2 regions of the Tumebacillus lipolyticus genome follow, and region 1 is predicted to be linked to the other one. Evidence: riboswitches for the same ligand, from Rfam matches in the RefSeq annotation. Region 1 holds a riboswitch; the other holds the start of a gene.

Region 1 (14,888 bases):
ATCGTTCAGATCGACGTTAGACAGGAGATGCTCAAGCGGTACTCCCAGCCGGTCGGCGATGCCATTGAGGATTTTATAGGAAGGTCGAGCCCGGTCCGATTCGATTTGTGAGATCATGCTGGGAGTGCAAAGATGTTTCGCCAGGTCGATTTGCGTCATTCGCTGTTGAAGGCGCGTCTGTTTGATCTTTTGACCAAGTGTGTACATGTGAAGGTCACTCCTATCCCATCCGTTTTCTGGTGTCTTGTAGAAATATCTGGTAGACCCTTTGCAAATTGAGTATAGATAACTTGTTTGCCTTGACACAAGGATTAACATACTCAACTAAAGTTCTGATTAATAATGAAATCTTGCAAATGACTAAAAAGCTGGTATAATAACTGCCAATTCTTGTTCTGTGAAAAGGTATGCTTCTGTATCACGATCGATTGGAGCTTTCAGCTGTCCAATCGAGAGGAGGGATTTCAACTGTGGAGCGCATCGCTGGCAGAGAGTATGTGCGAGTCAAAATTGAAGGGTTACCGACTGACAGATCTTCTCTTTCTCCAGAGTTTCGTCGCCTGATTGAGGAAGAGGAAAAGCGGATGGTCCCCGCCTATCTAACACAGGAGGAGATCGACGATAAGCTCGCCGCTCAGCAGGAGGCCGAAGCGCTGCTCACGCTGCAGTTGAGAGCGCGAGAATCGATCGCTCTCGTCGAGTGCCCACCAGAAAACCACGAGAAAAAATAGACTTCCTCCACATGACAAAACCGGGCTGCGCTCAGCCCGGTTTTCTTGATGTCTCCTCATCTACTTGATCTAAAAAAATTCGCTTTTCAAATCCGCCACGCGCTTCCGACTTCTGCTTGCGCACCGCTTCCAACGCTTCGGCAGAAGCGCCATGAATCTTTGCCAGCGCATAGATGACCTCGATCAGATCGGCAAGCTCTTCCACGCTGTCTTTGTCCGTCTCGGCGTCGAGATACTCTTGCAGTTCCTCTTGGAGCTTGCTGCGGAGTTCACGCTGGTACGCCGCTTCATCAAGGATCGAGTATGTATAGGCATGTCCGTTTTTCTCGATGATCTCCAGAATGCGATCGCGGACAAGTTTTTTGTAAGTCGGCATGTTGTGCGCTCCTTTCGCCTGCTGTTGCGTCACTAGGTTCAGTATATCAAAAAGCCTGTTTCGACGGTCAGGCGCAGATTCTACAGCAGTTCGCTTCCTCGATCGAGCCTGCTCGAAGTCGAGAACAACAAGAAAACCATCCGCCGCAGCAGATGGTTTTCGCTCCAATGATCAAAACGCGCTCGCCAGCTGTCCGTTCTGGGTGATCTCGCGCACATATTTGGTCAGTTCGACCGTCATCTCATAGTAGTTGAACGGGGTGATCAGGTAGATGCCGTTAAAATGTTTGACCGTCTCTTCCAACAGCTCCTTGCACATCTCGACACCTTCCGCCCGCGCAGCCGCACCTTCAAATCGCTTGATCCGCTCGCGTGACCTCTGCGAGATCTTGATCCCTGGCACCTCGTTGTGCAAAAACTCCGCATTGCGCGAAGAGGTGAGCGGCATCACCCCGATAAACAGCGGCACTTTGAGGTGCTTCGTCGCCTCTTTGATCGCAAGCATCGTCTCCACATCGTACACCGGCTGCGTCATGATGTAATCAGCACCCGCCTCCACTTTGCGCTCCAAGCGGGCAACCGCCGCATCGAGATGGCGCACGTGCGGGTTGAACGCCGCCCCGCAGATAAAGCGGGCTTGACTTTTCATCGGTCGCCCGGAGAAGGCGACGCCCTGGTTCAACTGCTTGACCATGCGGATCAGATCGAAGGAGGACAGATCGAAGACGGTGCTCGCCCCCGGCAGATCGCCGACTCGCGCCGGGTCTCCTGTGATCACCAGGATCTGGTTCATCCCGAGCGCATGCAGGCCCATCAAGTGCGACTGCTGACCGATCAGGTTGCGGTCGCGACAGGCGACGTGCACGATCGGCTCGATGCCGAGCTCCCGCTTGATGATCGAACCGAGCGCCATGTTGCTCATCCGCGTGTTGGCCAGCGAATTGTCGGCGATTGTGATCGCGTCCGCACCCGCTTTGTACAGGGCGAGCGACCCCTCGACATAATGATCCACTTCGAGCTCGCGCGGGGAGTCGAACTCGACGATCACCGTGTGGCGCTTCGCCACCAGATCGACGACCGAGTGCTGCTCTCCCTGTTGGAAGCGCACCACTTCTCGCTCGAACACTTCCACCTGCGGCCCGCTCTCCGGATTGGTTCTCGGCAGCCGCTTCAATCCGCCCACGGCGCCTGAGATCGCTTGAATGTGCTCAGGAGTGGTGCCACAACACCCGCCGATCAACGACACGCCCTGCTCCCAGAGGCGGACGGCGCTCTCGCCAAAATATTGATAGTTCGGCTTGTAGCTGAACTCTCCGTCGACGATCGCCGGGCGCCCCGCGTTCGGGAAGGCGGAGATGCCGACATCTGCCGGCACGATCGCCCGTTCGAGCGCGCGCAAGATCTCGGCAGGGCCGAATCGGCAGTTCAAGCCGACCAGATCGGCACCCGCCTCCTTCAGTTTGTGAAACGCGTCGCTCAGCAGGTACCCATCTCGCGTGCGCTCCACGTCGAGCAGCGAGCATTGAGCGATGATCGGCACCCTGGACGCTCTGACGAGCGGCCCGACCACATCGAGCGCTAACAACAGCTCTTCCAGGTCGAAAAATGTCTCCAAGATCAGCCCGTCGACCCCTTCGTGCAACAGAGCGACCGCCTGCTCCTCGAAGATGTCGCGAAACTCCTCGACCTGCGTCGTCATCACCTTGGCAGCTGTGATCGAACCGATGCTGCCGAGCACGAATGCGTCCGCCTCTGACGCCTCGACCGCCTCGCGGGCAATCCGCACAGCGGCGCGGTTGATCCGCGTGGTCTTGCTCTCCAAACCGTAGCGAGAGAGCCCCTCGCGGTTTGCCGCATACGAGTTGGTCTCGATCACCTGCGCGCCCGCCCGCAGATAGGAGATGTGTGCTTCGCGCACCCACTCCGGATTTTTGAGACAGAGCTCCTCCGTTGAAGAGCCGACCGCGTTCCCCTGCTGGTACAGCCAGGTCGCCATCGCACCATCCCCGATCAATACATCAGTGCCCAACCGCTGTCGAAAAACGTCCACCCGATTCACTTGTAGTCCCACCTTTCCACTCATTCATGTTCATAGTAACGTGATAACGAGATAAAGACTGGCAGCAAATAGAAAACGCCTCTCCTTTGGCAAAAGAAGAGGCGTTGAATGCGCATATGGGACCTGCGAACCTCTCTTATCTGCCAAGCCGCGACGTTGCGGTCTTGCTGGAATTGGCACCTAATCGCTGAAAAAGCTACCGGTTGCCGAGGCTTCAAAGGGCCAGTCCCTCCACCTCTCTGGATAAGAGCTTACATGCTATTGAATTGTTGATAGGATATCACCAGACTCGCGCGCTGTCAACCGTTTGGAATCTGCAGATAGCGCTGGTACTCGGCGAGCAGATCGCGAAATTGGCTGCGCGGCGCGAGCACGGGGCGCAGTTCCCGCGCTCGCTTCAGCGCAGAGTGCCACGGCAGCCGATCGATGCGCATCAGGAGCGCCGTCAGAAAAAAGCCGAGCCGGTTTCTCCCCGCCACATCATGCACATAGAGCACCCTGCCCTCGTTTAGATCGTGGATCGCCGCATCCACCATCTGCACCAACTGCTGTAGCTGCGGTCTGCTCGTGTCGCTCAACCGAAACCAATGCTCGTGCAGCGGCCACCGATAATCGGCAGGCACTCGATCCGGCTCTGTCCGCAGATTGACGATCGAGCTTACGCCGAGCTTCTGGAGAGCTTTCCAGCCGGCCGCATCGATCTGCTTGCCTGCGTACAGTCGGCCTGGAATGATCTCGTCGTACTCCATCGCCTAGTTGTAGTTCAGCCAGATGCTCTTGATCTGCGTGTAGTTTTCCAGCGCGTATTCGCCCATCTCCCGCCCGATGCCCGATTGCTTGTAGCCGCCGAACGGAGAGGCCGCGTCGAACATGTTGTAGCAGTTGATCCACACCGATCCTGCTCTCAGCTTGTGCGCCACCTGGAAGGCGGTTGCCATGCTCTCCGTCCACACGCCTGCCGCCAGACCGTAGGCGGTCAGGTTGGCGCGCTTGATCACGTCCTCGATATCATCGAACGGCATGGCTGCCACCACCGGGCCGAAGATCTCCTCCTGCGCGATCGTCATCTCATCTTGCACATCGTAGAAGACGGTCGGACGCACAAAATAGCCGTCTGCCAACTCCCCATCTGCCCGCGACCCGCCGATCGCAACTTTTGCTCCCTGCTCCAGACCTTTTTCGATATATCCGGTGACGCGGTTCATCTGCTCTTCGGTCACCAACGGCCCCATCGTCGTCTTCGGATCGAGGCCGATGCCCTGGCGCACCTTTTTCCCCGCATAGGCGACCATGTCGGATAGCGCGTTGTCATAGACGCTCTTGTGGATATACAGGCGAGAACCTGCCGAGCAGACTTGACCCTGGTTGAAGAAGATCGCCTGCATCGCACCTGGCACCGCGCGGGAGAAATCGGCGTCAGGGAAGACGATGTTCGGGCTCTTGCCGCCAAGTTCGAGCGAAACGCGCTTCAGATTGTCTGCCGCATAATTCATGATCAGCTTGCCAACTTCTGTCGAGCCGGTAAACGCTACCTTGTCAACATCCGGATGGGTTGCCAGCGCCTTGCCTGCCGTCTCGCCAAAGCCGGACACGATGTTGACGACGCCCGGCGGAAAGCCCGCCTCTTGAATCAACTTGGCCAGATAAAGAGCGGAGAGCGGCGTTTGCTCTGCCGGCTTTAAGACGACCGTACACCCGGTCGCAAGCGCTGCCCCCAGCTTCCAAGCTGCCATCAGCAGCGGGAAGTTCCACGGGATGATCTGTCCGACGACGCCGATCGGCTCGCGGCGCACATAGTTGTGCATGTTCGGCACGTTGACCGCGACGACGTCGCCGGTGATCTTGGTCGCCCAGCCCGCATAGTAGCGGAAGTGCTCGACGGTCAGCGGCACATCCACATGCTTCGCCTCTCGAATCGGCTTGCCGTTATCGAGCGTTTCGATCTCCGCAAACACGTCTGCGTCGCGCTCGATCAGATCGGCGAGCGTATAGATCAAGCGCGCTCGCTCCTGTGGCTGCATGCGCGACCACGGGCCCGCTTCGAACGCATCGCGAGCTGCGGCGACCGCTCGGTTGATATCCTCTTGCTCCCCTTCTGATACGTACGCAAGAATCTCTCCGTTTGCCGGGTTGTAGGTCGGAAAGGTTTTGCCGCTTGCCGACTCGACAAACTGCCCCCCGATAAACAGCTTTTTGATCGTTTTCGATTTGACAAAATCTGTGGTGCGCGGGTTGAGCTTGAAAGCGGTCGTTTCCATCAAAACGCCTCCTCGCAAGGATTGGGAAGAGAATGTCCCCTTCCCACCCTATGTGCAAGGCGTGTGCTCTATGCCTCGTCGATCTCGATCTCCAGCAAATAGGTGTCGTAAAAAACGCCGTCGATCAGAAACTCGCGGCTGATCCGACCGACTTCGGTGAATCCGAGCTTTTTGTAGACGTGGATGGCGCTTTGGTTGTCGGTGCGAACGCGCAGGTTGATCTTGCGAACGACGCCCGTCCCCTTCGCCCAGCCGAGCAGAGCCTGGAGCATCGCCGTCGCAACGCCTTGCCCCCAGAAGCTCTCGCGGACGGAGATGCCAAACTCCCCGCTGTGGCGCGTGCGCCGTTTGGTGCCGCCTTGGAAATTGAGCATCGCTGCGACCTCACCGTCGATCAACCCGATCAGAAAGACCATGTTGTCCGCCGCAAAGTGTTGCTCGATGATCTCGACTTCCTGCTCCGGCGTCACCTTGAACTCCTCTGCGCCAAACGTCAAATTATCGCTTTCCCCCGCCACTCGCTTGACATACTCGATCACCGCTGCCGCATCTGCCGCTCGCGCATCGCGGATCGTCAGCTGTCGTCCATCTTTGAGCACTGCCGTTTTCATAACTTCCATCTGCTCTCGCTCCCTGATGTTTTCTGAACAGTATAACGAAAAGCGGCCCTCTCTGCCAAGCAGAAAGGACCGCTTTTGATCATGATGTCGATCTCAACAATCGATCTTATGATCTCAACTTTCGATCTTATTCGAAACGCTCTTTGATCACGAGATCACCCAGCGGCAGACGAGTGGACGCATGGCCCTCATCGGTGCCTTTGCCCAGCGTGATCATCATCGTCGGGTAGAAGCGGGACGGGATGTTCAGCTCTTGCACCAGTTGGTCGCGGTCGAAGCCTGCCATCGGGCAGGTGTGATAGCCGAGCGATGTGGCTGCAAGCATCAATTGCATCGCTGCGAAAGATGCGTTGATCAGCGCCGAATCATGGCCGAACTGCGGCGGGTTGTTCGCGTAGGCCGGCTTGATCTGGCCGAGGATCATGTCGGCGATCTCGCGAGGGATCGTGCCCGCTTCCACCGCTTGGTTGTAGATCTGGTCTGCCGATTTGTCAGCCTCTTGGTCAGCAAGGATGACGATCACCGCCGGAGCGTCCACCACCTGCTGTTGGTTATAAGCGATCGGCAGCAGGCGCTGTTTGTTCTCTTGCCCGGTCACGACCAGAAAGCGCCAATGCTGGAGGTTCCAAGCGGAAGGAGCGGTCGCTGCCAGCTCAAGAATTTGCGTCAGATCTTCTTGCGGCATGGTCGGTTCATATTTGCGAACAGAATGGCGAGCGCGCATTGCCTCCTGCGCAGTCATTTGTCCTTGCGTCATTCGAAAGCACCTCTTTGTTCAATTATTTTCTCACTGCTCAGTATTTCCATTTCCATAGCGAATATCATAACAAAGTTACTTTCTTTTGTAAAGCTATTTCTCTTCCCCGTTCGCTGTCGAGCTGAAGGAAACTGGATTGCCATCGGCGTCTGGTTGGCAGTCAGCTCGATTTGAATTTTCCGCTCAAAAAGTTGATCTCCATTTTGATCACCACAAAAAATCATTTCCATGTTCGAAATCTTTTAAAGAGGGATTTCTGCATTTTCCTTGAAATAGTCTAACGCTTACACCTTGTGAACTTCCTTTAGATTGGAGGTTGAATGCTTATTTTTCTGAAGTTTCGTACCAAGCAGTGGGCGGTGGTTCTCTGCTTTTGGGCGCTCGGTTTGCTGATCGGCTGGAGAATTTCCGCTTTTCAGGACTTAGACGCTTTACTCGTTTTGACATTTTTCATCTTGGTGATCGACACATATCCTATAAAAATCGGGCGGCTAAACATCTCGTTCTCGTTTCCGCTGATGTACGCGATGATCTTGACGACAGGTGCGCTCGGCGCGGGGTTGCTCTCCGCGATGGTCCTGCTGATCGTGCAGACGGCCAACCGGCAGACAGTGCAGACCATCCTGTTTAACGCCTTCGCCCGCGTGACGCTCGTGATCGTGTCCTGCTATGCGGTCAATTGGTTGTCGCCGCTGTTTTCAGGACAGCCCGGGCAGTTCCCCTATGAATTTGCGCAAATGTTTGCCACACATCTGATCTTCGAATTTCTCTCAGTGCTGGTCTTCATGTGGTATACGAAGCTTCGCGCTTTTGACAAACAATATCGGCCATACATCGTGCGCATGATCTTTACCGACATGAGCGTCAGCCTCACCTATACCAGCCTGATGCTCTATCTCAGCACGCATGAGCAGATCAATGAACTCGGACTGCTCGGGATCGTCTACTTCTTCCTGCCGCTTGCGGCGATCAGCTTTATCAGCTATCTGCTCAACACGCTCAATCAGGCGAAAAAAAGCTTGATCACGCTGTTCGAAGTCTCCCAGTCGATCACTCAACAGCACAGAGTTCCCACCGTGTTGGAGCAGGTGATCGAGCGAGCTGTCAGCATGGTCAAAGGTCACTGCGGTGTGCTCTATCTGATGGAGGAAGGGGAACTGCGGCGCAAAGTTTGCACCTGCCCGAGCGAAGTCACCAGCAGCATGCTGCCGCGCGACAAGAGCATCGCGCTCGCTGTTGCGGAGAGCGGCGTTGCGGAGATGTTAAACGATGTTGTGCGCGACCCGCGCTTTTGGCCGGGCGAGACTCAGCCGGGCACTCGCTCCCTGCTGGTCGTCCCGATCGTCATCGATGACAAGGTTGCCGGGGTGATCTCGCTTGGCAAACGCGACTCCTATTCCTTCGTCGGACGCGAACTGCAACTGATGGAGATCTTCGCCTCGCACGCAGGTGTGGCGATGAAGAACATGCTGTACATGGCAGAGCGGGAAAAGCGACTCCTCGTCGAAGAGCGCAACCGCCTCGCCCACGAGATTCATGACGGCATCGCCCAAGATCTCGCCTCCGCCATCTTTCAATTGGAGATGATGCGTCGACAGAACGGAATGGAAGCGCAGGCGGAAGGGCTGTTCCAACTGCAAGAGATGTTGCGACAGACGGCGACCACGCTGCGCCATTCGATCTTTTCCTTGCGCCCCGCTCCCTACACGCACGTAGGACTCGGGCTTGCGATGCGCGCCTATTTGGACGAGGTGGAGCGGACGCACGGGCTGCAGGTGCACTTTGAGGCGCCCGAGCTGAACGCACAGCTCAAGCAGGATGTGACGAGCGCCATCTATCAGGTGTTTTCGGAAAGTTTGCAAAATGTGATCAAACATGCGGAAGCGAGCGAAGTATGGGTTCAATTTCGTAAGGAAGGTCACTGCGTAACACTTCTGATTCGAGATAATGGAAAAGGGTTTCATTTTGGTCTGGCGATGTTGGAAGCGGTAAAAAGGCATTCATTTGGCATCGAAAACCTACATGTGCTCGCCGACCAGATCGGCGGCTCCCTGGAATATACCACCTCGCCAGGTCGTGGAACGGAGATCATGCTAAATATCCCGCTGAAGGAGGACGAATGAGATGACGATACAGGTGGTGCTCTGCGATGACCATACGATCTTGCGAGATGGACTTCGCAACCTGCTCAATTCGGAAGATGATCTGGAAGTGATCGGAGAGGCTGGGGACGGAAAACAGGCGATCGAGCTGGTCGAACGGCTGCAACCTGATGTGGTGATCATGGACATCAACATGCCTGAGCTGAGCGGCGTAGAAGCGGTAGAGCGCCTGATCGCCAAACACCCGAAGCTTCGCATCTTGATCCTGACGATGTTCGGACAAGAGGAATACCTCTTTCGCACGATGCAGGCGGGCGCCTGTGGCTATCTGCTCAAAGACTCTCCCGTCTCCGACGTGATCCAGGCGATCCGCACGGTGATGAAGGGCGGTTCGGTGCTTCATCCTGAACTTACAGACAAGCTGTTCGCCTCGTTTCGAGAGAAGGAGAAGCCGGAAGGGGAAAAGCTGTCACCCCGCGAGCACGAGGTCCTGACCACCTTGGTCAAAGGTCTCTCGAACAAAGAGATCGCAGAGCGACTGTTCATCTCTGAAACCACCGTCAAATTACACATCTCCAACATCTATCGCAAGCTTGGCGTGAAAAGCCGCTCCCAAGCGATCATGCATGCGGTCAAAGAAAAGTTGATCGTGATCTGATCTGTGTCTGCTCTGTGGATGAAAAAACCGCTCCCAATAGGAAGCGGTTTTCTTCTCGGGTAACGCCATCACCTCAGCAGCGCAGGTGCCCGCCGCACAGCATGAGCGGGCGCTGAGGTGATGACAATCTTCGCTCGGACTTTGTCCTATCTCTATCTTATCGAATGATCGATCAAAGAGGTAGTAGACGAAAGTATAGGAAAAACTATACTTGTAGGCAGTTGACATTTTGAATTTTCTCATTTCTTATTTAACGAATGCTGCTTTTGCTCCATCTGCCGAATCACGCTCATCCGCGCCGGCAGATTGGAGGTGTGAAACTCCCACTCGATGCCGTCCGGATCGAGGAAATTGACCGATCGACCAACACCCCGCGCCAGTGGTTCGCGCACGATCCTCACCTGATGATCGCGCAAATGTTGAACCGCACACTCAAAGTCATCTTCCGCAACTGTCAAGGCGAGATGCAACTGCTCCAGCTGCCTCGGGCGACTCTGTCCGATCGGCTCACCTGAGATGCAAAACCAGGTCGAGCCGCTCTCCAGATAGGCGTACCGCTCTCCTGTGTGCACCACTCGCATCCGCAGAATCTCCGTGTAGAAGCGCAGTGATCGTTCATAATCGCTGACGAAGATCGTGATATGATTCAAGCCGTTCGTTTCAAACATATCAGATCGCCTCCATCCTCTCATGATAAAACAGATGACGATCTGGCACAATCCTTTCAACTCCTTATCCAATCAGAGAGATGTCGAGCCGTGCTGCCCGCAGGCGTGAAACGTGCGCGAAGGACAGAAAAAACTTCCCCCTGATCCAGGGGGAAGTGATCTGTGACGACTATTTGAGCACCATCTGGCTGCTGTACACCTGAAACCCGAGGTTCTCATACATCTTTTGCGCCGGGTTGCCGGCAAATACGTTGAGCCGAATTTCGTCATAACCTGCCGCTTTCAGATCGGCGATCGCCCGCTGCATCAGCTCTTTCCCGATCCCGCGTCCGCGATGTTCGGAGAAGACGTGCAGGTCGTAGAGAAAGCCGATCTCCTTGCCGGAAAAATAATCTTTGTTGCTGCCGCCGACCACCCAGCCAATAATCGAGTCATCCTCTTTGGCGACGAGTAGATCGACCCCGCGATCGAACAGCGAGCTGATCAGCTCTCTCGCCCGCTCTTGCTGCTTTTCCGCGTCAAACGTCCCTCGCGTACCCTCCAGCATCGCTTCGACCGAATGATCCAACACAAAATCTTGATCCGCTTGTGTAGCTCGTACGATTTCCAACTTCTTCATCTCCTCATGCGATTGACAAAATATTCATCTTTCGACTACAGTAACTGAAACAATAGGAAGGAGTTACCTTTTATGCAACCTGTAAAATTTCTTTGCGGCGATGCGGTCTACTTGCGCCCGATCACCAGACAAGATCATGAGTTATACTACCGCGCGCTCTACGAACCGACAGGCCGCTACTTCACCGGCACTCAGGCGGTCTACACGCAAGAAGGTGTCGCGAACGCTTTTGAACGGTTCGACGCAGACAGCAGCCGCGTCGATCTGCTGATCTGCTCGCAATCGACCGATGAGGTGGTCGGCGACATTTCGCTGAACAGCATGGACAGCAACAACCGCAGCGGCAGCCTGCGCCTCGCCATCTTCGATCCGGCAAACTACTCGCAAGGATATGGGACGGAAGCGCTGATCCTGATGCTCGACTACGGGTTTGGCATGCGCAACCTCCACCGCATCGATCTGCACGTCTACGCCTACAACCCGCGCGCCATCCACACCTATGAGAAGGTCGGTTTCCAGAAGGAAGGCGTGATGCGCGACGCTTGGTACTATGATCACAAATGGACAGATGTCATCATCATGTCGATGCTCGAAGAAGAGTTCCGCGCAAAATACAAGCGCACGACGACCTGACAAGATCGGTCGTCTTTTCTTTTGCGCAGTTTCCGATTTCCTCCTGCTCGCAAACGATCTGTGGCGGCTTCCCGCCTCACGATCGATCAGGATTGAACGCTTCCTTTGTCGAGCGTCGAAAACTTCTGCATGTAGCCGCTTGCTCCGCCCTCGTTGACCTTCGTCTCCTGATACTTTCCGTTCGTGTACACATCGATCACGCGTCGCCAAAAGGAGATCGCCGATACGTTGCCGATCAGTTCGAACGCTCTCCACCGCCCAGGGAATCGGTCAAACATTTCGGTCGCCACCGCCTGTCCGAGTCCACGACCGCGATATTTCGCCATGATGAAAAATTCATCGATCGAATGCTCGATCTGATCCGCGTCGCTCAACTTGCTGACCAAAACAAATCCGGCCAACTTCCCCTCTACGCGCACAAAAAATGCGTGTTTCCCCTTCTCTTCTGCCTCCACATAGGTCTGAACGGGGTAAAAGTCCCAGCGACCTTGCTCGTTCAGATCGATATCCTTGATCTCCGAAAAATGGTAGATGTAAAACTCGGCCAGATTGAGCAACGCTTCTTTTTGCTCCGCTTTGACCGTCTCCAATTCAAAACCCATCGATCTCCGACTCCCCTTTGTTGACATCCTGTCTGTCAAGAAATGTTCACGCTTCAAAAAACGAAATGTTGGTAAAATTAACACGAGTCTAACGATGATCAGGAGGTTGCCAGATGACAACGACCAACTTGCACGTCGGTTACTTCGCACACAACGGCACCGAGATCTACTATGAAACGATGGGTGAAGGTCACCCGCTCGTGCTGATTCACGGCGTCGACATCGACTGCCGGATGTGGGACAGTTCGTTTGCAGCGCTGTCCCACACCTTCAAGGTGATCCGATTCGACCTGCGCGGCTTTGGCAAAACGAAGATGACCGCAGATCCCTTTTCCTTTTTTGATGACCTAAACGCACTGCTCCAGCACCTCGGCATTGAGCAGACCTACGTCTGCGGGCTGTCGTTCGGCGGATATTTGGCGCTGGAGTTCACGCTCGCCCATCCGGAGAAAGTCGAAAAGCTGGTTCTCTGCGCTTCCGCCCTGCTCGGCCATCCGCTCTCCCCGCAGCGGGAACTGGCGAAGAGCGAATTTATAAAGATCGTTCAGTCTGGCGATGTTGAGCGCGGCATCGAAGAAAACGTTCAGCAATGGCTGTACGGTCCTGGGCAGACGGGAGAGCGCATCGCGCCTGAAGTGTCCGACCTGTTCCGCGCCATGTCCGCCCATGCGTTCTCGCTGCCCGATGCGCACAACATGCCGCGCTTCATCGACCCGCCGGTGATCGAGCGACTCGGCGAGATCAGCGCAGAGACGCTCGTGCTGACCGGTGGGCTCGACTATATCGACTTTGCCCAGATCGCGCAGAAGCTGACCTCGGAGCTCCAACAGGCGACGCACATCGAACTGCCCAACACGGCCCACCTGTTTCCGATGGAAGTTCCCAAGCAGTTTACCAAGCTGCTGTCAGACTTCCTCAAATAGCGCCAGCCTGTTCTGCAAAATCGAATCTGTCAGTCACACCCGACCCTTGTTCCCGCTCTGCGACAGGGGAGCCGTTCGCGGCTCCCCTGTCGCTCATTTCTGCTGAACGGGCATGTAGATCTCGTACTCGTTCTCCGCGCGGTTCGGGTCGTCGATCGCCGAGCGATACCGATCGTCGTACACTTCCAGCCACAGCTCTTCGCGATTCGGCTGATAGCCGCTCTCGGCCATCCAGCGGAAGAGCCGATCATACGTCTCTCCGACTTGCTCCATCGGACCGCGATGGGTGATCTTCACGTAAGTTTGAGCCGGAATGATGATCCCCTTCATCCCTGCCGGAATCGCTTCGAGAGACGCGACCTGCACGGTGATGTAGTAGGTGAAGTCTGTCTTGCGCCCATGAGAAGGGCAGACGTATTCACTCTGGTTGATCCGTCCTCCGATCTCCCCGACGCGCTCGACAAACACTTTCCACAGCTCCGGTATCTCCCGTTGTGTATAGGGCCCTGACCAATCGACGCCGATCAGGTTCATGCTCTCCTTGCTCACAATCATCGGTTCCATGCGCTCTTCCTCCCTTTTATCCGTACGCTTGAGCGGCAATCCCATAAAGGGTGCCGTCACGGTTCGGCAGTTCTTCCGCATGCAGCAGCATCACAGGCGGCACATTCACGCAAGCGAAGCCGCACCCATTCAACAGTTCGAGCAGTTCCTTCCGCTCAGAGGGCACGTCGATTCGCAGTTTGCCAACCTGTTCGCGGGCGATGCTGTCCACCAGAGCGGCAGCCAATTCGCCATCTGGTGCAACGACCGGACCGATCACCATTTTTACAGGATTCTGGATGCCGAGGGAAAATCCTGCCACCTCTCCCAACCGATCGAGCAAGACCGCCCCTGTTTGCGCTTGCTGCGCGCGCAGGCGCAAAAACTGTTCGCGATCGCCGCCCACCGCCGCCCGATCGAGCTGCACCATCGCCGTGAGATGGCGGTCGATCTGCAGAGGCTCCACGCGATACCCTTTGAGGTTGAGCCCCGCCGGCGATCGATAGGCGCCCGCCTCGCAGATCAGCTTATCCAGCGTGCCGACCGTCCGAAAGCCCAATCGCTCATAGAGCGGTTTCCCCTGCTCGGTCGCGACCAGCATGATCGGAATCGAACGGTCTGACAGCGCCTCGATACAAGCTTGTGTCGCCTGCTGACCCAAGCCCCGCCTGCGATAGTCAGCATCGACCATCACCGCGCCGATCGAAGCGAGCTCCGTCCCGTATGGCAAGAGCACGGCGCTGGAGATCATCCGCCCCGCCTCGTTGCGATGCCCATACCCACAACCTGCGCTCAACATGACGGTCAGCTCCTCCGCCGTATAGGTCCAGCCCAGGTGATCAGACAGCGCCACCAAATCGGGGATGTCTTCCAGTCGCAGTCTGTCGAGAATTACATGTTCCACCGTTCCGCCTCCTTCATAGCGAACATATATTCGATACACAGGCTGATAATCCTTTTTTTGATCATTCTCGCAAAAGAAAAAAGACTGCCCGTCAGCAGTCTTTTACAACTCGTGTTCACGGCGAATTTTTTCCAGCAGGATCTGGCAACCGTCGGTCACCATCTCGTACACCTCGTCAAAATTGCCTGTGTAATAGGGATCGGGCACGTTTTTCTCCGATTGCGCTTCCACAAGGTCGAGCAGGCGAAACACGCGGTTGCCCGCCAGAGCGCCGTATCGCTTCAACCCTTCCATGTTCTCCGCGTCCATCGCCACGATGTAGTCGAAGGCGGCCACATCCTGTTGGGTGATCTGGCGCGAGTGGATTCCCGCATGTGCGACGCTGTGCTCATCAAGCACCGCCAGCGTCCCGCGATGCGGACGCTCCCCAGCGTGC
Region 2 (14,888 bases), on a different contig from region 1:
TGGCGCTTTTGTTCCAACTTGTACCACCCCCAGATACGTTCCATCCTATGCAAGTCTGGGGGCTTTCATACTTCTAGCGGAAAACGCCTTTTTCGCGCATCTCGATCTGCCGCTTAAACGAATATTGGATGATCGCCTGACGATCCGGCTCTTGAAGCTCGTAAAATTTGAGCGAGATCAGCTTGCGATCATAGTGATCGACCGGTGCGACGCGAATCACGCGAGCTTTCCCGACGACCTCTTGCGATTTCCCTTCCAGCGGCAACAAGAAGCGAAAGCCGATGATGTCATCGCGGTGGATCGGCAGGTCTTTGTGCACGCGAAAGGTCACGCCGCCGCCAGAGATGTCGTGACCGATACCGTCAGCATGGACGATCTCTTTGTTCTCACTGTTCACAAAGACGAGATGGAACGTTGCGGAGATCGGCACGCGCAAAAACTCCCGTCGCTGATGACGGTGAACTTGCGAATAGTCTGGCTTCTGCAGACTGAGCAGCGGAATCTGCCTGATATCGCGCCCTGTCACCTGGGTTTGAAACGTGCACTGCGCACCGTCGATCGCCCGATATTGCACGAGCACAACCTGTCCGCTCGGCAGGATCGTCGGAATCTTTGCGCCCGGTTTGAGCGGCATGTCGATAAAGATGTGCTCTCTTTCCATATCCTGAACACGCGCCTGATAGCGACCCATAAAATAGCCCTCTGCGATCGACAAGCTGATGGTCTGCCCGATAACTGGGTATGCCAAATCTCTCACTCTCCAAAAGTTAAGATCTCCCGTCTCCCGAACGATTGGTCAAGACGAGGTCAAAAGACTGTGAACAGAACCAGAATGAATGCTTACTGCGATGAATACAACTGTAGAAAAATGGACAAAGAGGAATTGAACATGAAGCGTCTTGCACCCTATGCACTCCTGTTCACCCTGATCTTTCTGTTAGCTTTTCAAAATCGCTCGCCTGATCCCGCAGCGGAGGCGATCACCGTGCCTGCCAAACACCCGGCGTTCGTGATGATCGATCCTGGGCACGGCGGCTATGATCCGGGCGTCCGCTCTGCCGATCTGAAAGAGGCAGATCTTACGCTCGCGATCGGCAAAGAGTTAAAAACTGCGCTTGCCGAGCTGCAAATCGCAGCGGTGATGACGCGAGAGACGGACACCGATTACGCAACGCGCGGGTCGAGCGGAAAAACGGCGAAGCGATCCGATCTCAATCGTCGCATGGATCTCGCTTTCGAACAAGGTGCGACAATGTTTCTCTCGCTCCATGTGAACGCCTCTTCCCAAGCTACTCGCGGCGGTGCGGAAGTATTCTACTCCGAACAGCTGCCAGAGGCGAAGCTCCTCGCCGAATCGGTGCAATCGAAACTGCACCAACTGCCTGAGATGAGCAGAAGAGATGCGAAACCAGCGAGCTACTACCTGCTGGAGAATCTGCCGATCCCCTCGCTGATCATCGAGTGCGGATATCTAAATATTACAGGGGATCGTGCCCATCTGACCAGTCCTTTGTACCAAAAAAAACTCGCCCAAGCGATCGCATTGGGCGTTGAGGAGTATCTAAAGTCCCGATAGAGCTGAATCTAAAGTCCCGATCACAAACATGGAAGATTTAGCTCCATTTTTCCTTTGTCTCTGCTTAATTCAGTTTTTCTACACCGACCTCGTCGCCGTTGAGCGCCGAGACATAGACTTTGTAGGTGTCTCGGTCCATCGTGCCCACATATTCGTAGGCGAGAACCTCTTCATTTTGCGCATTGTGCGCGACGACAAGGTGCGTCTCTTGCAAATTGACGCGCGGCGAGACGAATGTGCGCCCTTGCTGCGCGGAGATCGCCGCTTTCGCCAGCGTGCGCGGGCGGTGGTTAAACATGTACTCACGAGAGTTGACCCCAAGAATCTCCCCGTTGTCCAGCGCGACTTGCACGGTGAGCTTATCCGGGTAGAGGCGAATGCCATCCTGCCTGGGCACGATGTCATAGACCCCGATCTTATCGTGCGTGTCGATATTGACCACCTCAAGATCGTTGCCGATGTTTTGCGCTTTGAGGTAGTCGATCGCTTTTTGCGCCCCTTGACTCAGGTCGATCTTCTCATCGTTCACCGTGCGATCGTTGAGCAGGTTGGTGACGCGACCGCCTTTCACCGTGACGGTCAAGATCGCTCCTTTGCGATTCCCTTGGTCTGCCGTAACGGTGTACGACGGGTAGGGAGCGCCCTTTCCGTTTTGTTTGGCATGAATGCCATCTGTCGAACTTTTCCCCAGCCACTTGGCGGCGATCTTTGCAGCCTCCTGTTCGGAAACTTGTGGACCGGTCAGATTTTGCACGTTCACGCTGTTTCTGTTTTTCATCGATTTCATGCTCGGTCCGAAGTTGAGCGGCGCAGAGTTTTTGACCGACTTTTCCATCGCATGAAAGCCGTCGACAATCTGGTTGTCCGTCTGTTTTTTCGTCTGCGTGAGCGCTAGTTCTGCATCCATCCAGCGCAGGTTGTATTTGATGACATTCGATTGCACATCGGCCAGCTGATTTTCCAGCTTTTTCGATCGCTTGTACAGCTCGGTGAGCGTTTTAAATTCTTGATCGTTCAGGCCTTGTTTGCCATCGCGCTCAACAGCTGTCCGATAGGAGAAATTGCCGACATCGTTGATAAACTCCATCGTGTTGTTGAAGGGCATCAGCGACAAAGGCAGTTGCCCGACATCGCTGCGCGCTTCTGCAGCCAGCTTCCACACTTCGGTCAGCGATGGGGTGAGCTGTTTCTTCGTATTGATCGCCAGCGACTTGCCCAGCTGGTCTTGGAGCAGGTTCATCCGATCGCTCAGATCGTGAAAAGCTCGCTGGTATTGGTTTTCCGTCTTGAGCAGCAACGCCTGTTTTTCCTTATGTTCGCGATACCCCCAAAAACCTGCGACCACAAGGGCGACGAGGAGCACGACAGAGGTGATTCGGCTAAACATACGCTTGCTCCCTCCTTTCTATCTGCAAAAGATATGTTTGCCAATCCGTTTGATCTGCGGGCGCGACCAGATCCACTTCGAGGTTGCGGTCACCGGATTGAAGTAGTAGATCGCCGATGATGATGGATCCCAACCTTTCAATGCATCTTGCACCGCTTTTTTCGCGCTTTCGTTCGGAGTCATCCAGATCTGCCCATCTGCCACCGCTGTAAACGCGCCAGGTTGAAAGATGATGCCCGGCACCGAGTTGGGGAAGTTCGGATTGTCCAAGCGGTTGAGGATGACCGCTGCGACCGCTACCTGACCGACATACGGTTCACCGCGCGATTCGCCATACACCGCGTTTGCCAACAGCTTCAAGTCGTTCGCCGACAGGTTCTTCCCGCCATACGAGGCGCTCTTTGTTGCGGCTGCTGGCGCTTTTGACGCGCTTTTGCTCCCCGATTTGCCTCCGCCTCCCCCGCCTGCTGCCCACGGGTTGTACCCACGAGTGGCTCGCGTCAGTTTTGTCCGCGTTTTCGAACCGGCCACACCGTCCACTTTCATGCCAAATTTGTACTGAAAATTGCGGACCGACCAGTATGTACCCCAGCCGAAGTCACCGTCGATGCGCCCTTTGTAGTAGCCTAGATGTTTTAACCGCCCCTGTAGCTCCCGCACGTCGGTGCCTTTGCTTCCCTTTACCAAGTTGCGCGTGGTAAAGACCGTTCCATCCTGTTTTGAGATGGAGTCGATCGGCACCCCATTTATACAGAACAGCGTCAACACCAGTGCAAAGGCTGCCACAAGCCATCTCCATTTCCTACTCATGGTACCCCCTCCAGTATAAAGTGATTGTTCCTATCGCTAGTTTGAGAAAGGAAGGGGTTCGATATGAGCACCAAAAAAAGGGAATGCCGCGATTCGGCATTCCCTTTCTGACGTTTGATCAGGCCAGTGTTTCGATTTCGAATGACTCTTCGTTATCGCACAGACAGCGCTTAAAACCGGTATCCACCTGACCCCGATAGTCACGCGACCCCCGCAGGATGAACGATTCTCCACACTGGCGGCAGCGAATGTGCACTTTTACTCTCTCATCTCTTGTCAACACACTGTCCCCTCCTCCTACGAGTTGATGAACGCTCGTAGAGACAGTCTTGACAAGCGGGCCTATCCCTTATACGTCCGGTGCGCTCCCCCCGAGCTGTTCAAAGGGCGAACGCTGCTGTGCGTGGCGAATTTTTCGCAGGCCGTAGATCCATAAGAAGATCATGAACGGAATGATCAGCATGATCAAATAGAGATGATCCGACACGAGCAGTGCATCGTACGTCCCGTGGAACAACCACGGATAGAACAGCGCGAAGGAGAAAAAGAGGGTGCGCTTCTGCTTATTCGTAGCAAACTTTGCTTTCCCCAGATAATAGCCCATCGTGACGGCGAACAAAGCGTGTCCTGGCACGGTGAAAAACGCACGGATCGCCACCGTCTCCCAGCCGAGAACGAGCGCCTTGATAATATTTTCCAAAGTAGCAAAGCCGAGCGACGCGGCGACCGCGTAGACGATCCCATCGATCTCCTCGTCAAACTCTCGCAGTCGCAAAGCGAAGATCACCGTCAAGATGTACTTGGCGAACTCCTCGATCAGCGCTACCGAAAAAAAAGCGCGAGCATAAGGAGACTCGATGCTCTGGCTCACCCAGTCGCTAAAATACATTACCGGAATCGTCGACAACATCCCCAAGAAGAACAACAGCCCGACCAAGCTTAAAGGCTCGGAGTCACAGCTGTCGCGAAGGTAAAAAAACGACATCAGCGCTATACCGGGTGCGACCGCACAGCCGATAAGCAGCAAGAACTCCACTTCCCGTTTCCCTCCCCGTACCCTTAATGCGATGATCCCTTGTACTTCTTGACTCCAATTTAAAATCCTGCTTTGACAGAGCATGCCCACAGGTGGATAATGACGTAGAGCGCAAGATTATCGGACAAAAGGTGTGATCTCTACGATGAAAACAATTCTGATCATGATGACTGGCGGTACGATCGCGATGTTCGAAGACCCGTTGACACAGAGCGTTCGACCTGCGGAGAGCGCGACCGATCTGACGAAGGCGATTCCCAACCTGAACGCCCAAGCGAACGTGCTGGTCGAGTCATTCTCCAACCTGCCGAGCCCGCACCTGACGCTCGACCATCTGGTCGAACTGGGCAGACAGGTCAAGCAAAAACTTCAGGATGAAAACATCGACGGCATCGTGCTCACACACGGGACCGACACGCTGGAAGAAACCGCCTATTACCTCGATCTGATCTTACCGCCTGGCAAGCCGGTGATCGTGACGGGGGCGATGCGCTCTTCCAATGAGCTAGGCGCTGACGGCCCGCTCAACCTGCTGAACGCGGTGCGAACAGCCGCTTCTGCAGATGCGGTCGGCCAAGGAGTGCTCGTCGTTTTTAACGATGAGATCCACGCCGCTCGATTTGTTACCAAGACGCACACGAGCAACGTCGCAACGTTTCAATCGCCAGCTGTCGGCCCGATCGGCTTTCTCGACAAGCGCTCCGTGCAGATTCGCCATGTTCCAAAGCCTCACGCTCACATCCCAGTCGATCGTTTGGTCGCCGAGGTCGGATTGCTGAAGATGGCGGTCGGGATGGATGACTCCCTGCTGAAGTACCTGCTCGATGGCGGCATTCGCGGCGTCGTCATCGAAGCGCTCGGCCTCGGCAACGTACCGCCAACCGTCGTGCCAGGCATTCGGATGGCGATCGAACAAGGAGTTCCGATCGTGCTCGTCTCCCGCTGTTACAACGGCATCGTTCAAGATGTGTACGGCTACGAAGGCGGTGGCAAACAGCTCCGCGATCTCGGCGTGCTTTTCTCGAACGGTCTGAACGGCCAGAAAGCTCGGATCAAGCTGATGACCGCGCTCGCCGAAACGGGCGATGTTCCCCATTTGAAAAAATATTTTGACCAAGACTAATCTTCATTTCGCGACAAAAAACGTCTGCCAAGCATGTTGGCAGACGTTTTTCATTTTGCTTAGACCCAACCGCGCAGTTGGCATGCTTCTGCCATGCGACGGCAACCGACCATAAACGCTGCCAATCGCATATCGATCTTGCGCAGCTTGGCCGTTTCGTATACGGAGTTGAAAGAGCGGGACATGATCGTCTTCAGACGAGCATCGACCTCTTCTCCCGACCAGTAGTACCCTTGATTGTTTTGCACCCATTCGAAGTAGGAAACGATAACACCGCCTGCGTTTGCTACCACGTCTGGCACGAGCAGCACGCCGCGATCGGACAGGATCTTGGTCGCTTCGATCGTCGTAGGACCGTTGGCCGCCTCGACGACGATGCTCGCCTTGATGTTGTGCGCATTGCGCGCTGTGATCTGGTTCTCGATTGCAGCCGGAACCAAAATGTCGCAATCGAGTTCGAGCAGCTGTTGGTTGGTGATCGTGTTTTGGTAGAGTTTGGTCACCGTACCAAAAGAATCGCGACGATCCAACAGGTATTCGATGTCGAGACCATTTTCATCGTGCAAGCCGCCGTAAGCATCGGAGATCCCGACCACTTTCGCACCTGCATCATGCATAAATTTTGCTAAATATCCGCCCGCGTTGCCGAAGCCTTGAACGACAACCCGTGCGCCTTTAAGTTGAATCCCCTTCACTTTGGCCGCTTCTTCAATCGCGATAGCTACGCCCCGCGCAGTTGCAGAATCACGTCCATAAGAACCGCCTAGCACCAACGGTTTTCCGGTGATGAAGCCCGGCGCGTCAAACTCGCGGATGCGGGAGTATTCGTCCATCATCCATGCCATCGACTGCGAGTTGGTAAACACGTCTGGAGCCGGAATGTCTTTTGTCGGGCCAACGATCTGCGAGATTGCGCGCACATAGCCGCGGCAGAGACGCTCCAATTCGCGGAAAGACATCTCGCGCGGATCGCAGATGATGCCGCCTTTCCCACCGCCATACGGCAGGTTGGCGATCCCGCACTTCAAGCTCATCCAAATTGCCAATGCCTTCACTTCATCTTCGGTTACCTCCGGGTGGAAGCGAATGCCACCCTTCGTCGGTCCGACCGCGTCATTATGCTGTGCGCGGTAACCGGTGAACACTTTGACACTGCCATCATCCATGCGCACCGGAATCCGAACGGTGAGCACGCGAAGTGGCTCCTTGAGCAACTCATACATGTCTTGCGCATAGCCCAGTTTATTCAGGGCTTCTTGAATGACAAGTTGAGTGCTGGTCAACACGTTCAAATTTTCAGCAGGCTCGTTTGCATTAGCATTTGACGGCAAATTCTGGGTATCCAATCGACTCGACCACCTTTGAACTTTTACAGGTATTCGTGAACCTTCAATCAATATACACCTTACCTCTGTTCATGGAAAGGTGAGCTAACACCTTTCCTGTTCGAATCTACCGCGTACTCGGTCAAGAAGAGTGTTTTGGTTCGTTTTTTAGCAAAAACAGTTCGTTTCCGCCTACGATCTCCGTTTTTCAATCGGCGAACCGCTTTCCGGTTCCACCTTTTCCCCTTCATCCGGAAAATCGTCAGGATTGTCAACAACGACCATCGTCTCTTCATAGCCGCGCGCCTCTGGCAAAATCGGTTCTGGAGCATCGTCAGGATTGTCAAACGCGATTCCATCCTGTCTGTCATCTTTGCGCGAGATCGCATGAAAGGGCTTCATCCGTTCTCCCCCTTTGGCTGGATTCGCAGATTAGTTTGCCCAGAACTTACACCGCGGATGCTCTCGATGTGCAAAGGCATCCTAACCTACGCTTCGCAGATGTCAGGATGCCTCATCGATAGTTTACTTCAATTCAACTGAAATTTCCACAGAATGATCAAATCATTTTGACAATATGGACAAATGGCGCTTTTTTTGATCGTTTAACCGTTTTGTAACGCCTGTTCCAGATCGGCGATGATGTCTTCCGGATCTTCCAAGCCGACCGATAGGCGCAGCAGACCGTCTGAGATTCCTCGCTTGTGGCGCTCCTCTTTCGGCATCCCCGAGTGTGACATCGTTGCCGGATAGGACAGGATGCTCTCCACCCCGCCGAGCGAGACTGCCACGAGCGGAAGTTTTACCGCCCGCATCAGCCTTTTGGCCCGCTCTTCAGTTCCCAGATCGAACGACAGCACCGCACCCGAGCGGCTCGACTGCTCCAGATGCACACCATGCCCTTTGTGCGCGGCAAGCCCGGGATAGTACACTTTCGCCACCTCTTCTCGGTTCGCCAGCCAGCGCGCCACAAGCTCAGCGCCATCGCAAGAAGCGTCCATGCGCACTTTTAATGTTTTGATCCCCCGCTGCAGCAAGAAGCAATCCTGCGGGCCAAGCACAGCGCCAAACGAGTTTTGCAACTGCTTCAGTCGGTGTCCCAGCGCTTGATCTTTCGTGACCGCAAGCCCTGCAACGACGTCCGAATGTCCGCCGAGGAACTTGGTTGCGCTGTGCACCACCACGTCGATGCCATGATCGAGCGGACGCTGTAGATACGGGGTCTGGAACGTGTTGTCCACGATCGTCAGCAGCCCGTGCTCCTTGGCCAGCTTCGCCGCTCCGGCCAGATCGGTGATCTGCAGCAGTGGGTTGGAAGGCGTTTCTAAGAGCAATCCTTTCGTGTTCGGTCGGATCGCTGCCCGAATGTTCTCCAGGTCGGTCACATCGACAAAGGTGGTCTCGATCCCCAGCCGGTTGAGCACGGTCGTCAAGATCCGAAACGTCCCACCGTAGATGTCGTCGGTCGCGATCAGATGATCGCCTGCCGAAAAGAGCAGCAGCGCGGTGGAGATCGCCGCCATGCCAGAGGCGAATGCAAAGCCTCGCGTTCCCCCTTCGAGCGTTGCGATCGTCCGCTCCAGCGCCTCGCGCGTCGGATTGCCTGAGCGGGCGTACTCATACGGTTGCGCCTGGTCGACATCCTCTTGATGAAAGGTCGATGCTTGGTAGATCGGCACAGCTGATGCGCCTGTCGTTCGATCGATCTCATTGCCCGTATGCAACAGACGGGTCGCAAATGACAGCTCTTGGTTCTCCTTCAATTAGACCAACTCCCCTTCCTGTTCTGCGATCTCGCGCTCCGAAGCTTCAAACGCTCGTGCGAGGTCCTCGATCAGATCGCGATCGTGCTCGATGCCGACCGACAGTCGCAAGAGCGAATCGGTCACACCTAAGCTGTTGCGAATCTCCTCTGGCACATCGAAATGCGTCTGCCTGGCCGGGTAGGTGATCAGCGACTCCACGCCGCCCAAAGACTCGGCGAAAGCGATCAGATCAAGATGTCGCAACAGCGGTTCGACCAGCCGTTCGGATACCAGTTCGAACGACAGCATCCCGCCGTATCCTTCCGCTTGGGAGATGTGCACCTCCCGCCCCTGATGAGCGGCAAGGCCCGGGTAGTAGACTTTTTTCACCAGAGGATGCCCATCGAGCCACTCGGCCAGAACTTGCGCGTTTTGCTGATGTCGCTCCATGCGCAGCGCGAGCGTCTTCATCCCTCTCATCAGCAGCCACGCGTCCTGCGGACCGAGCGTTGCACCGATCGAGTTTTGCAAAAAGTAGATTCGCTCCGCCAACTCCTCTTCGCGCGCGACCGCAACACCTGCCAGCACATCGTTGTGCCCGCCCAAATATTTGGTCGCACTGTGCACCACCACATCGGCGCCCAGCGTGAGCGGGCGCTGCAGATAGGGCGTCATAAACGTGTTGTCCACGATCGTGATCAACCCGTACCCTTTTGCCCATCCGATCACCTCGCGCAGATCGGTGATCCGCATCGTCGGATTGGTCGGGGTCTCGATGAAGATCGCTCGCGTATTTTCCTGCCGTGCGGCTGCCACCTCGGTCAGATCTTCTGTGTTGACAAACGTCGTCGTGATGCCTTGACGCGGTAAGATCTGTTCCAGCAGTCGATAGGTCCCCCCGTACAGATCATGGGAGACGAGCAGATGGTCGCCCTGACCGAACAGCCCGAGCACGCCTGCGATCGCCGCCATCCCCGAGCCGTAGGCAAACCCTCTCACCCCGCACTCCAGGGTGGCGATCGCATCTTCGAGCGTCTGACGGGTCGGGTTTTTCGTACGCGTATAATCAAATCCGGTGCTCTCGCCAAGCCGCGGGTGACGATAGGTCGTCGAATGATAGATCGGTGTCGAGATCGCCCCGGTCACATCTTGCTTATTGTTGCCGATTTGCGCTAAACAGGTATCCAAATGCATGCGAATTCCTCCTGAATGTAAAAAGACCTCTCCCGAGTCGAGAAAGGTCTTTGGAATCCACAAAGAGCGCTTTCTCTCATCTGCCAGATCGCTCTCGCAATCTGTTGGAATTGGCACCGTGCACAAAAATCGTGTCGGTTGCCGTGGCATCATCGGGCCAGTCCCTCCGCCTACTCTTGATAAGAGAATCTTTTCTTTTTAGTTTGAATGATCTAAACATACCGCCTGCATCTGCTGTTGTCAAGCATAATATTGTCACTCATAGCTGGTCAAGACGGTAGCAAACTAATGCTGATTCGATCTGACTCTCAAGGAGTGACACCATGACTGCGACCCAATCGAAACATGCGATCCGCTTCTGGCCGCTCTTCGCGCTGGCAACCGTGCCGTTGATCATGGTGCTAGGCAACTCGATGCTCATCCCCATCCTGCCACAGATGCAGCAGGAGATCGGGATTTCCAAATTTCAAGCTTCGCTCGTCGTCACCCTGTTCTCCGTTCCCGCAGGCGTGATCATCCCTCTCGCCGGCTTTCTGTCCGATCATTTCTCCCGCAAAATCGTCATCGTCCCCTCGTTGCTCCTTTACGGAGCGGGCGGCATCATCGCCGGCCTCGCAGCTTGGCTGATCGACAAACCGTACGCGGTGATCATGGTCGGGCGCGTGCTGCAGGGGATCGGAGCGGCAGGAACGGCGCCGATCGCGATGGCGCTCGCCGGCGACATTTGGAGCGGCGCTGCTCGTTCGAAGTCGCTCGGCCTGATCGAAGCGGCCAACGGGTTCGGCAAGGTGGTCTCCCCAATCCTCGGCTCTCTGCTCGCTTTGCTCGTCTGGTATGCGGCGTTTTTCGCCTTTCCGCTGATCTGTCTCCTCTCGGCAGCTCTTGTCTACTTTTTGGTCAAAGAGCCGAAGAAACAAGGTCGATCACAATCGTTTCGCGCCTATGTAGGCTCGTTAAAAAAGATCTTTCAAAAACAGGCCAAGTGGTTGCTCACCGCCTATTTTGCCGGTGCGCTCGCCCTGTTCATCCTGTTTGGTGTGCTCTTTTATATCGCCCAGCTCCTCGAAGAAACCTACAAGGTTGCCGATCTGCTGCGCGGTGCGATCCTCGCGATCCCACTCTTGGCGATGTGCACCGTCTCCTACGTGACCGGAACGAAGATCAAGAAGAACATTCAGCTGATGAGGATCTTGATCCTGGTCGGGTTGACGTTGATCGGAGCACCGCTCGCTGTGGCCGCCTTTTTTAAAAATCCATACGTGTCGCTCGGGCTGCTGGTGATCACAGGCGTGGGCACCGGTCTTGTGCTCCCCTGCTTAAACACGCTGATCACCTCCGCTGTCCAACAGGCGGAGCGCGGTGCGGTCACCTCTTTGTATGGCAGTGTGCGCTTTTTAGGAGTTGCAGCTGGCCCACCGATCTTCGGAGCGCTGATGGATACGCCAAAGCTGATGTTTCTGATCATGGCAGGGCTCGCAGCCCTTGCGGTCGTGCTGGCCTTCTTTCTGCTCAAGCTCGAACAGGGGGGCGGCGGTTCCGATCCGCGGCGCTATGAAAAGATCGAACAGGAGCGAAAGCTTTTGACGCGGATGAAAGCGCGGGCGTAATCAAAAGTGTTGCATCCAGACAGAGATCCTCGGCGATCCCTACCGCTCAAACACAGACAGAAACCCTTCAGAGCAATGTCTGAAGGGTTTCTACACGCTAGGCGATCGGTGTACCATTTTGAATCGGTTCATCTGGCCGCAAGAGCACCACATCCCCCTCTTCTGGCACACCGCCGATCACCAAAACTTCAGATTTGAAACCGGCAATGCGCCGAGCGGGAAAATTGACGACTGCGATCACCTGTCTGCCGATCAGCTGCTCCGGTTCGTATCGCTTGGTAATTTGCGCCGAAGAGCATTTGATCCCGATCTCACCAAAATCGATCTCCAGCTTGATCGCAGGTTTTCGCGCTTCTGGAAATGGTTCTGCTTTTATCACCGTGCCTACACGGATATCCAACTTTAAAAAATCTTCGATCGTCGCCATCTGTTTCCCCCCGTTTTGATTTCTCTAACTATACGACAATCCGCAAGCAAATAAAAGCATCGAATACCCTTTGTGAAATCGAGGATTGTACCTCCTTCACCATCGAAACGCATTTTTCATAGGATGGAACAGCCCACGCTCCGATGCTGACCATCGGGGGTTGGAAAGGAGGCAGAATGTGTATGCTTCATTCTACGTCCGCCCGGGCATGGGATGATATCTTGCATGATCCGCTACCTGGCCGCACCGCCAAGCCGCGCGCGTCCAGCGGGCTCACCATGTTGATCGATACAGGACTTGGACTCGGTGAGATTCGCGACCTGGTGGAGTTAGCCGGTTCTTACATCGACTATGTCAAGCTGGGATTTGGCACATCAAAACTGTACCCTGTACACGTCCTTCGCGATAAGATCGGATGGTTGCAAGCTCATCAGATCGAAGTCTATCCGGGCGGCACATTTCTTGAAGCTGCTGTGCTGCAGAACTGTTGGAAATCTTTCTTGGCGCGATGCCAAGAGCTCGGATTTCGCACGATCGAAGTGTCTGATGGTACGATTCCACTATCTCGCGAGCTGCGGCAGCAAGTGATTCGCTACGCCAACAGCCAAGGTTTGACGGTGATCACCGAAGTGGGCAAAAAAGAGGACGGTCTGTACCTCCCCGTCGACGTCCAGTTGGAGTTGATCGATGCCGACCTGGAAGCGGGCGCCTTTAAGGTGATCCTCGAAGGGAGAGAGTCGGGCAAAGCGGTTGGCTTTTTCGATGAGGACGGATCGATTCGTCACGATGATTTCACCAAGCTGACCTCCCAAATTCAGCACCTCGATCACCTGATCTGGGAAGCGCCGCTGAAGTCCCAGCAGGAGGAATTGATCCGACTGTTCGGCCCGAACGTCAATTTTGGCAACATCAATCCGCGTGACATCATCTCGCTGGAGGCGCTCCGAATCGGGTTGCGCAGCGACACGCTTCGCATGACGCTGTAAATCACCGTTCTGCAGTTCATGGTCTACCTTGTCCCCCTCCTCCATATAATCTGTATTGAAGTCGTAGCACGTGAGGGGCGGTCAACGTGGTCGGTGAGATGATCCTCGTCGTTTTTATCATCATTGGCATCGTCGCCAGAGCTAGCATCCTGGCCACAGCTGCCAGCATTTTGCTCATTCTCAAACTGCTCAGCTTGCAGCGTTTCTTTCCAACGCTTGAGCGACGAGGGCTGGAGCTCGGCCTGCTGTTTTTGATGATCTCCGTCTTGATTCCGCTGGTCAACGGCAAGATGGCGACAAAAGACCTGCTCAACGCCTTCCTGACGGTCGGAGGGGTTTGTGCGATCATCGGTGGGGTGTTGGCCACCTATCTGAACGGTCAAGGGCTGTATATGTTGAAGATGGACCCCGCCTTGATGATGGGGCTGGTCATCGGTACTGTCATCGGCATCGTCTTTTTTAAAGGAATCCCGGTCGGTCCGCTGATGGCGGCCGCGATCGCTGCCATATTGTTCAAGATCTTCAACTACATCTTTCGCTAACCACCAATAAAGCTCCCCGCCAGTTCGGCGGGGAGCTTTTGTTAACACGTACTTAGTGCAGGGGAAAATGCTTGGTGATCGTCTGAACAGCATCACCATCCATCACTCGTTTCCCATATTCATCGAGCATCGCCTTTGTCGTAGGCGATAGCTCTCCATATTCATGCAAGACGGACCAAAACATGTCGTACATCTCTTCCCCGACCTCATCTTCCTCGAAGTACAGATGGTAACGCTCCTTGTAATGGTACAGTGTGCCCCCGACCGCTTGCAGTGCTTGCAGCGAATGCGCGGCGGAGATCACATCCTCCAGATCTTGAAACACGAAGGTGAAAGCGCCGAACGGATCGGGAGCGACTGCTGTCGGCAACGCGTCATCGTCCTCTTCCTCTACCGTTTCTTGCTCTTCCAGTTGCAACGCCGGCAACTGCGTGACGACCACGACGACTCCTTCGGTCGGCATGGTGAAAGCTTCCACTGCGATCGGCCCTGCCACTTCGAAGCCGACTTCCAGATACGCTCGCTCCATCATATCCCAAAACAGCTCTTGAACCTTTCGGCCGTTTTGCCAGATCTCTTCCCGGTCAATACCACGTTGGTCGAGGTCATCGTAAGTGAGCATAATTCGCACTTTGTTGTCTCCGAGCCTCTCTACGCGCATTCTCATCACTCCTTCGCAGAGAGATAGGGTGCTTCTTGGTTCATTACCTATCATTATGCAACGACAAGATCACCCGTTCTGTAAGCGAGGTCACTTTGCCAATTCATAAATCGCTTTGGCAAAAATTTTGGTGCATGAGAGCAAATGACCCACTTCCCAGTGCTCATCCCTCTGGTGCGCCACATCCGGTTGTCCGGGGAATTGAGCACCAAAAGCGACCGCATTTGGAATCGCTCGCGCATAGGTGCCACCGCCAGTGGTCAGCGGCGTCGCCTTCTCCCCCGTCTCTTCCTCGTACACCTTCAGCAGCGTCTGCACGATCTCCGACTCGATCGGCACATAGTGCGGTTTCATGTTTGCAATGCCGGGATCTGATGTTTCGAACCCTTCTGGGCCCACCTTGTCTTCCACCAACTTCAACATGTCCGCATCCGTCTTGTCGACAGGGAAGCGCAGGTTAAAGGTGAAC

The links. A riboswitch is a leader RNA that binds a small molecule or an ion and turns the genes downstream of it on or off. The one in region 1 is predicted to bind S-adenosylmethionine.
Region 2: linked by a shared signal. The riboswitch ahead of ACFSOY_RS01710 (trans-sulfuration enzyme family protein) and the one ahead of ACFSOY_RS06990 (bifunctional homocysteine S-methyltransferase/methylenetetrahydrofolate reductase) in region 1 are both predicted to bind S-adenosylmethionine.

The regions. Positions count from the first base shown of each region.
Region 1 is NZ_JBHUIO010000005.1:357,581-372,468, forward strand. It holds gene ACFSOY_RS06975 (helix-turn-helix domain-containing protein) at 1-207, opposite strand, end outside; gene ACFSOY_RS06980 (hypothetical protein) at 471-731, shown strand; gene ACFSOY_RS06985 (phosphoribosyl-ATP pyrophosphohydrolase) at 763-1,107, opposite strand; gene ACFSOY_RS06990 (bifunctional homocysteine S-methyltransferase/methylenetetrahydrofolate reductase) at 1,279-3,177, opposite strand; SAM riboswitch class I at 3,299-3,415, opposite strand; gene ACFSOY_RS06995 (protein-tyrosine phosphatase family protein) at 3,465-3,914, opposite strand; gene ACFSOY_RS07000 (aldehyde dehydrogenase family protein) at 3,918-5,423, opposite strand; gene ACFSOY_RS07005 (GNAT family N-acetyltransferase) at 5,492-6,043, opposite strand; gene ACFSOY_RS07010 (nitroreductase family protein) at 6,171-6,800, opposite strand; gene ACFSOY_RS07015 (hypothetical protein) at 6,797-7,030, opposite strand; gene ACFSOY_RS07020 (GAF domain-containing sensor histidine kinase) at 7,121-8,923, shown strand; gene ACFSOY_RS07025 (response regulator) at 8,925-9,560, shown strand; gene ACFSOY_RS07030 (VOC family protein) at 9,800-10,228, opposite strand; gene ACFSOY_RS07035 (GNAT family N-acetyltransferase) at 10,398-10,838, opposite strand; gene ACFSOY_RS07040 (GNAT family N-acetyltransferase) at 10,920-11,480, shown strand; gene ACFSOY_RS07045 (GNAT family N-acetyltransferase) at 11,567-12,082, opposite strand; gene ACFSOY_RS07050 (alpha/beta fold hydrolase) at 12,196-13,005, shown strand; gene ACFSOY_RS07055 (GyrI-like domain-containing protein) at 13,099-13,569, opposite strand; gene ACFSOY_RS07060 (GNAT family N-acetyltransferase) at 13,586-14,452, opposite strand; gene ACFSOY_RS07065 (low molecular weight protein-tyrosine-phosphatase) at 14,555-14,888, opposite strand, start outside.
Region 2 is NZ_JBHUIO010000002.1:491,441-506,328, forward strand. It holds gene ACFSOY_RS01660 (hypothetical protein) at 1-17, opposite strand, end outside; gene ACFSOY_RS01665 (flagellar brake protein) at 74-748, opposite strand; gene ACFSOY_RS01670 (N-acetylmuramoyl-L-alanine amidase) at 890-1,576, shown strand; gene ypeB (germination protein YpeB) at 1,641-2,963, opposite strand; gene sleB (spore cortex-lytic enzyme) at 2,982-3,773, opposite strand; gene ACFSOY_RS01685 (PrsW family glutamic-type intramembrane protease) at 4,123-4,809, opposite strand; gene ACFSOY_RS01690 (asparaginase) at 4,955-5,932, shown strand; gene ACFSOY_RS01695 (Glu/Leu/Phe/Val family dehydrogenase) at 5,992-7,263, opposite strand; gene ACFSOY_RS01700 (hypothetical protein) at 7,450-7,659, opposite strand; gene ACFSOY_RS01705 (trans-sulfuration enzyme family protein) at 7,863-9,002, opposite strand; gene ACFSOY_RS01710 (trans-sulfuration enzyme family protein) at 9,021-10,196, opposite strand; SAM riboswitch class I at 10,270-10,382, opposite strand; gene ACFSOY_RS01715 (MFS transporter) at 10,520-11,803, shown strand; gene csaA (chaperone CsaA) at 11,901-12,230, opposite strand; gene comA (phosphosulfolactate synthase) at 12,413-13,216, shown strand; gene ACFSOY_RS01730 (DUF441 domain-containing protein) at 13,315-13,758, shown strand; gene ACFSOY_RS01735 (adaptor protein MecA) at 13,811-14,419, opposite strand; gene pepV (dipeptidase PepV) at 14,510-14,888, opposite strand, start outside.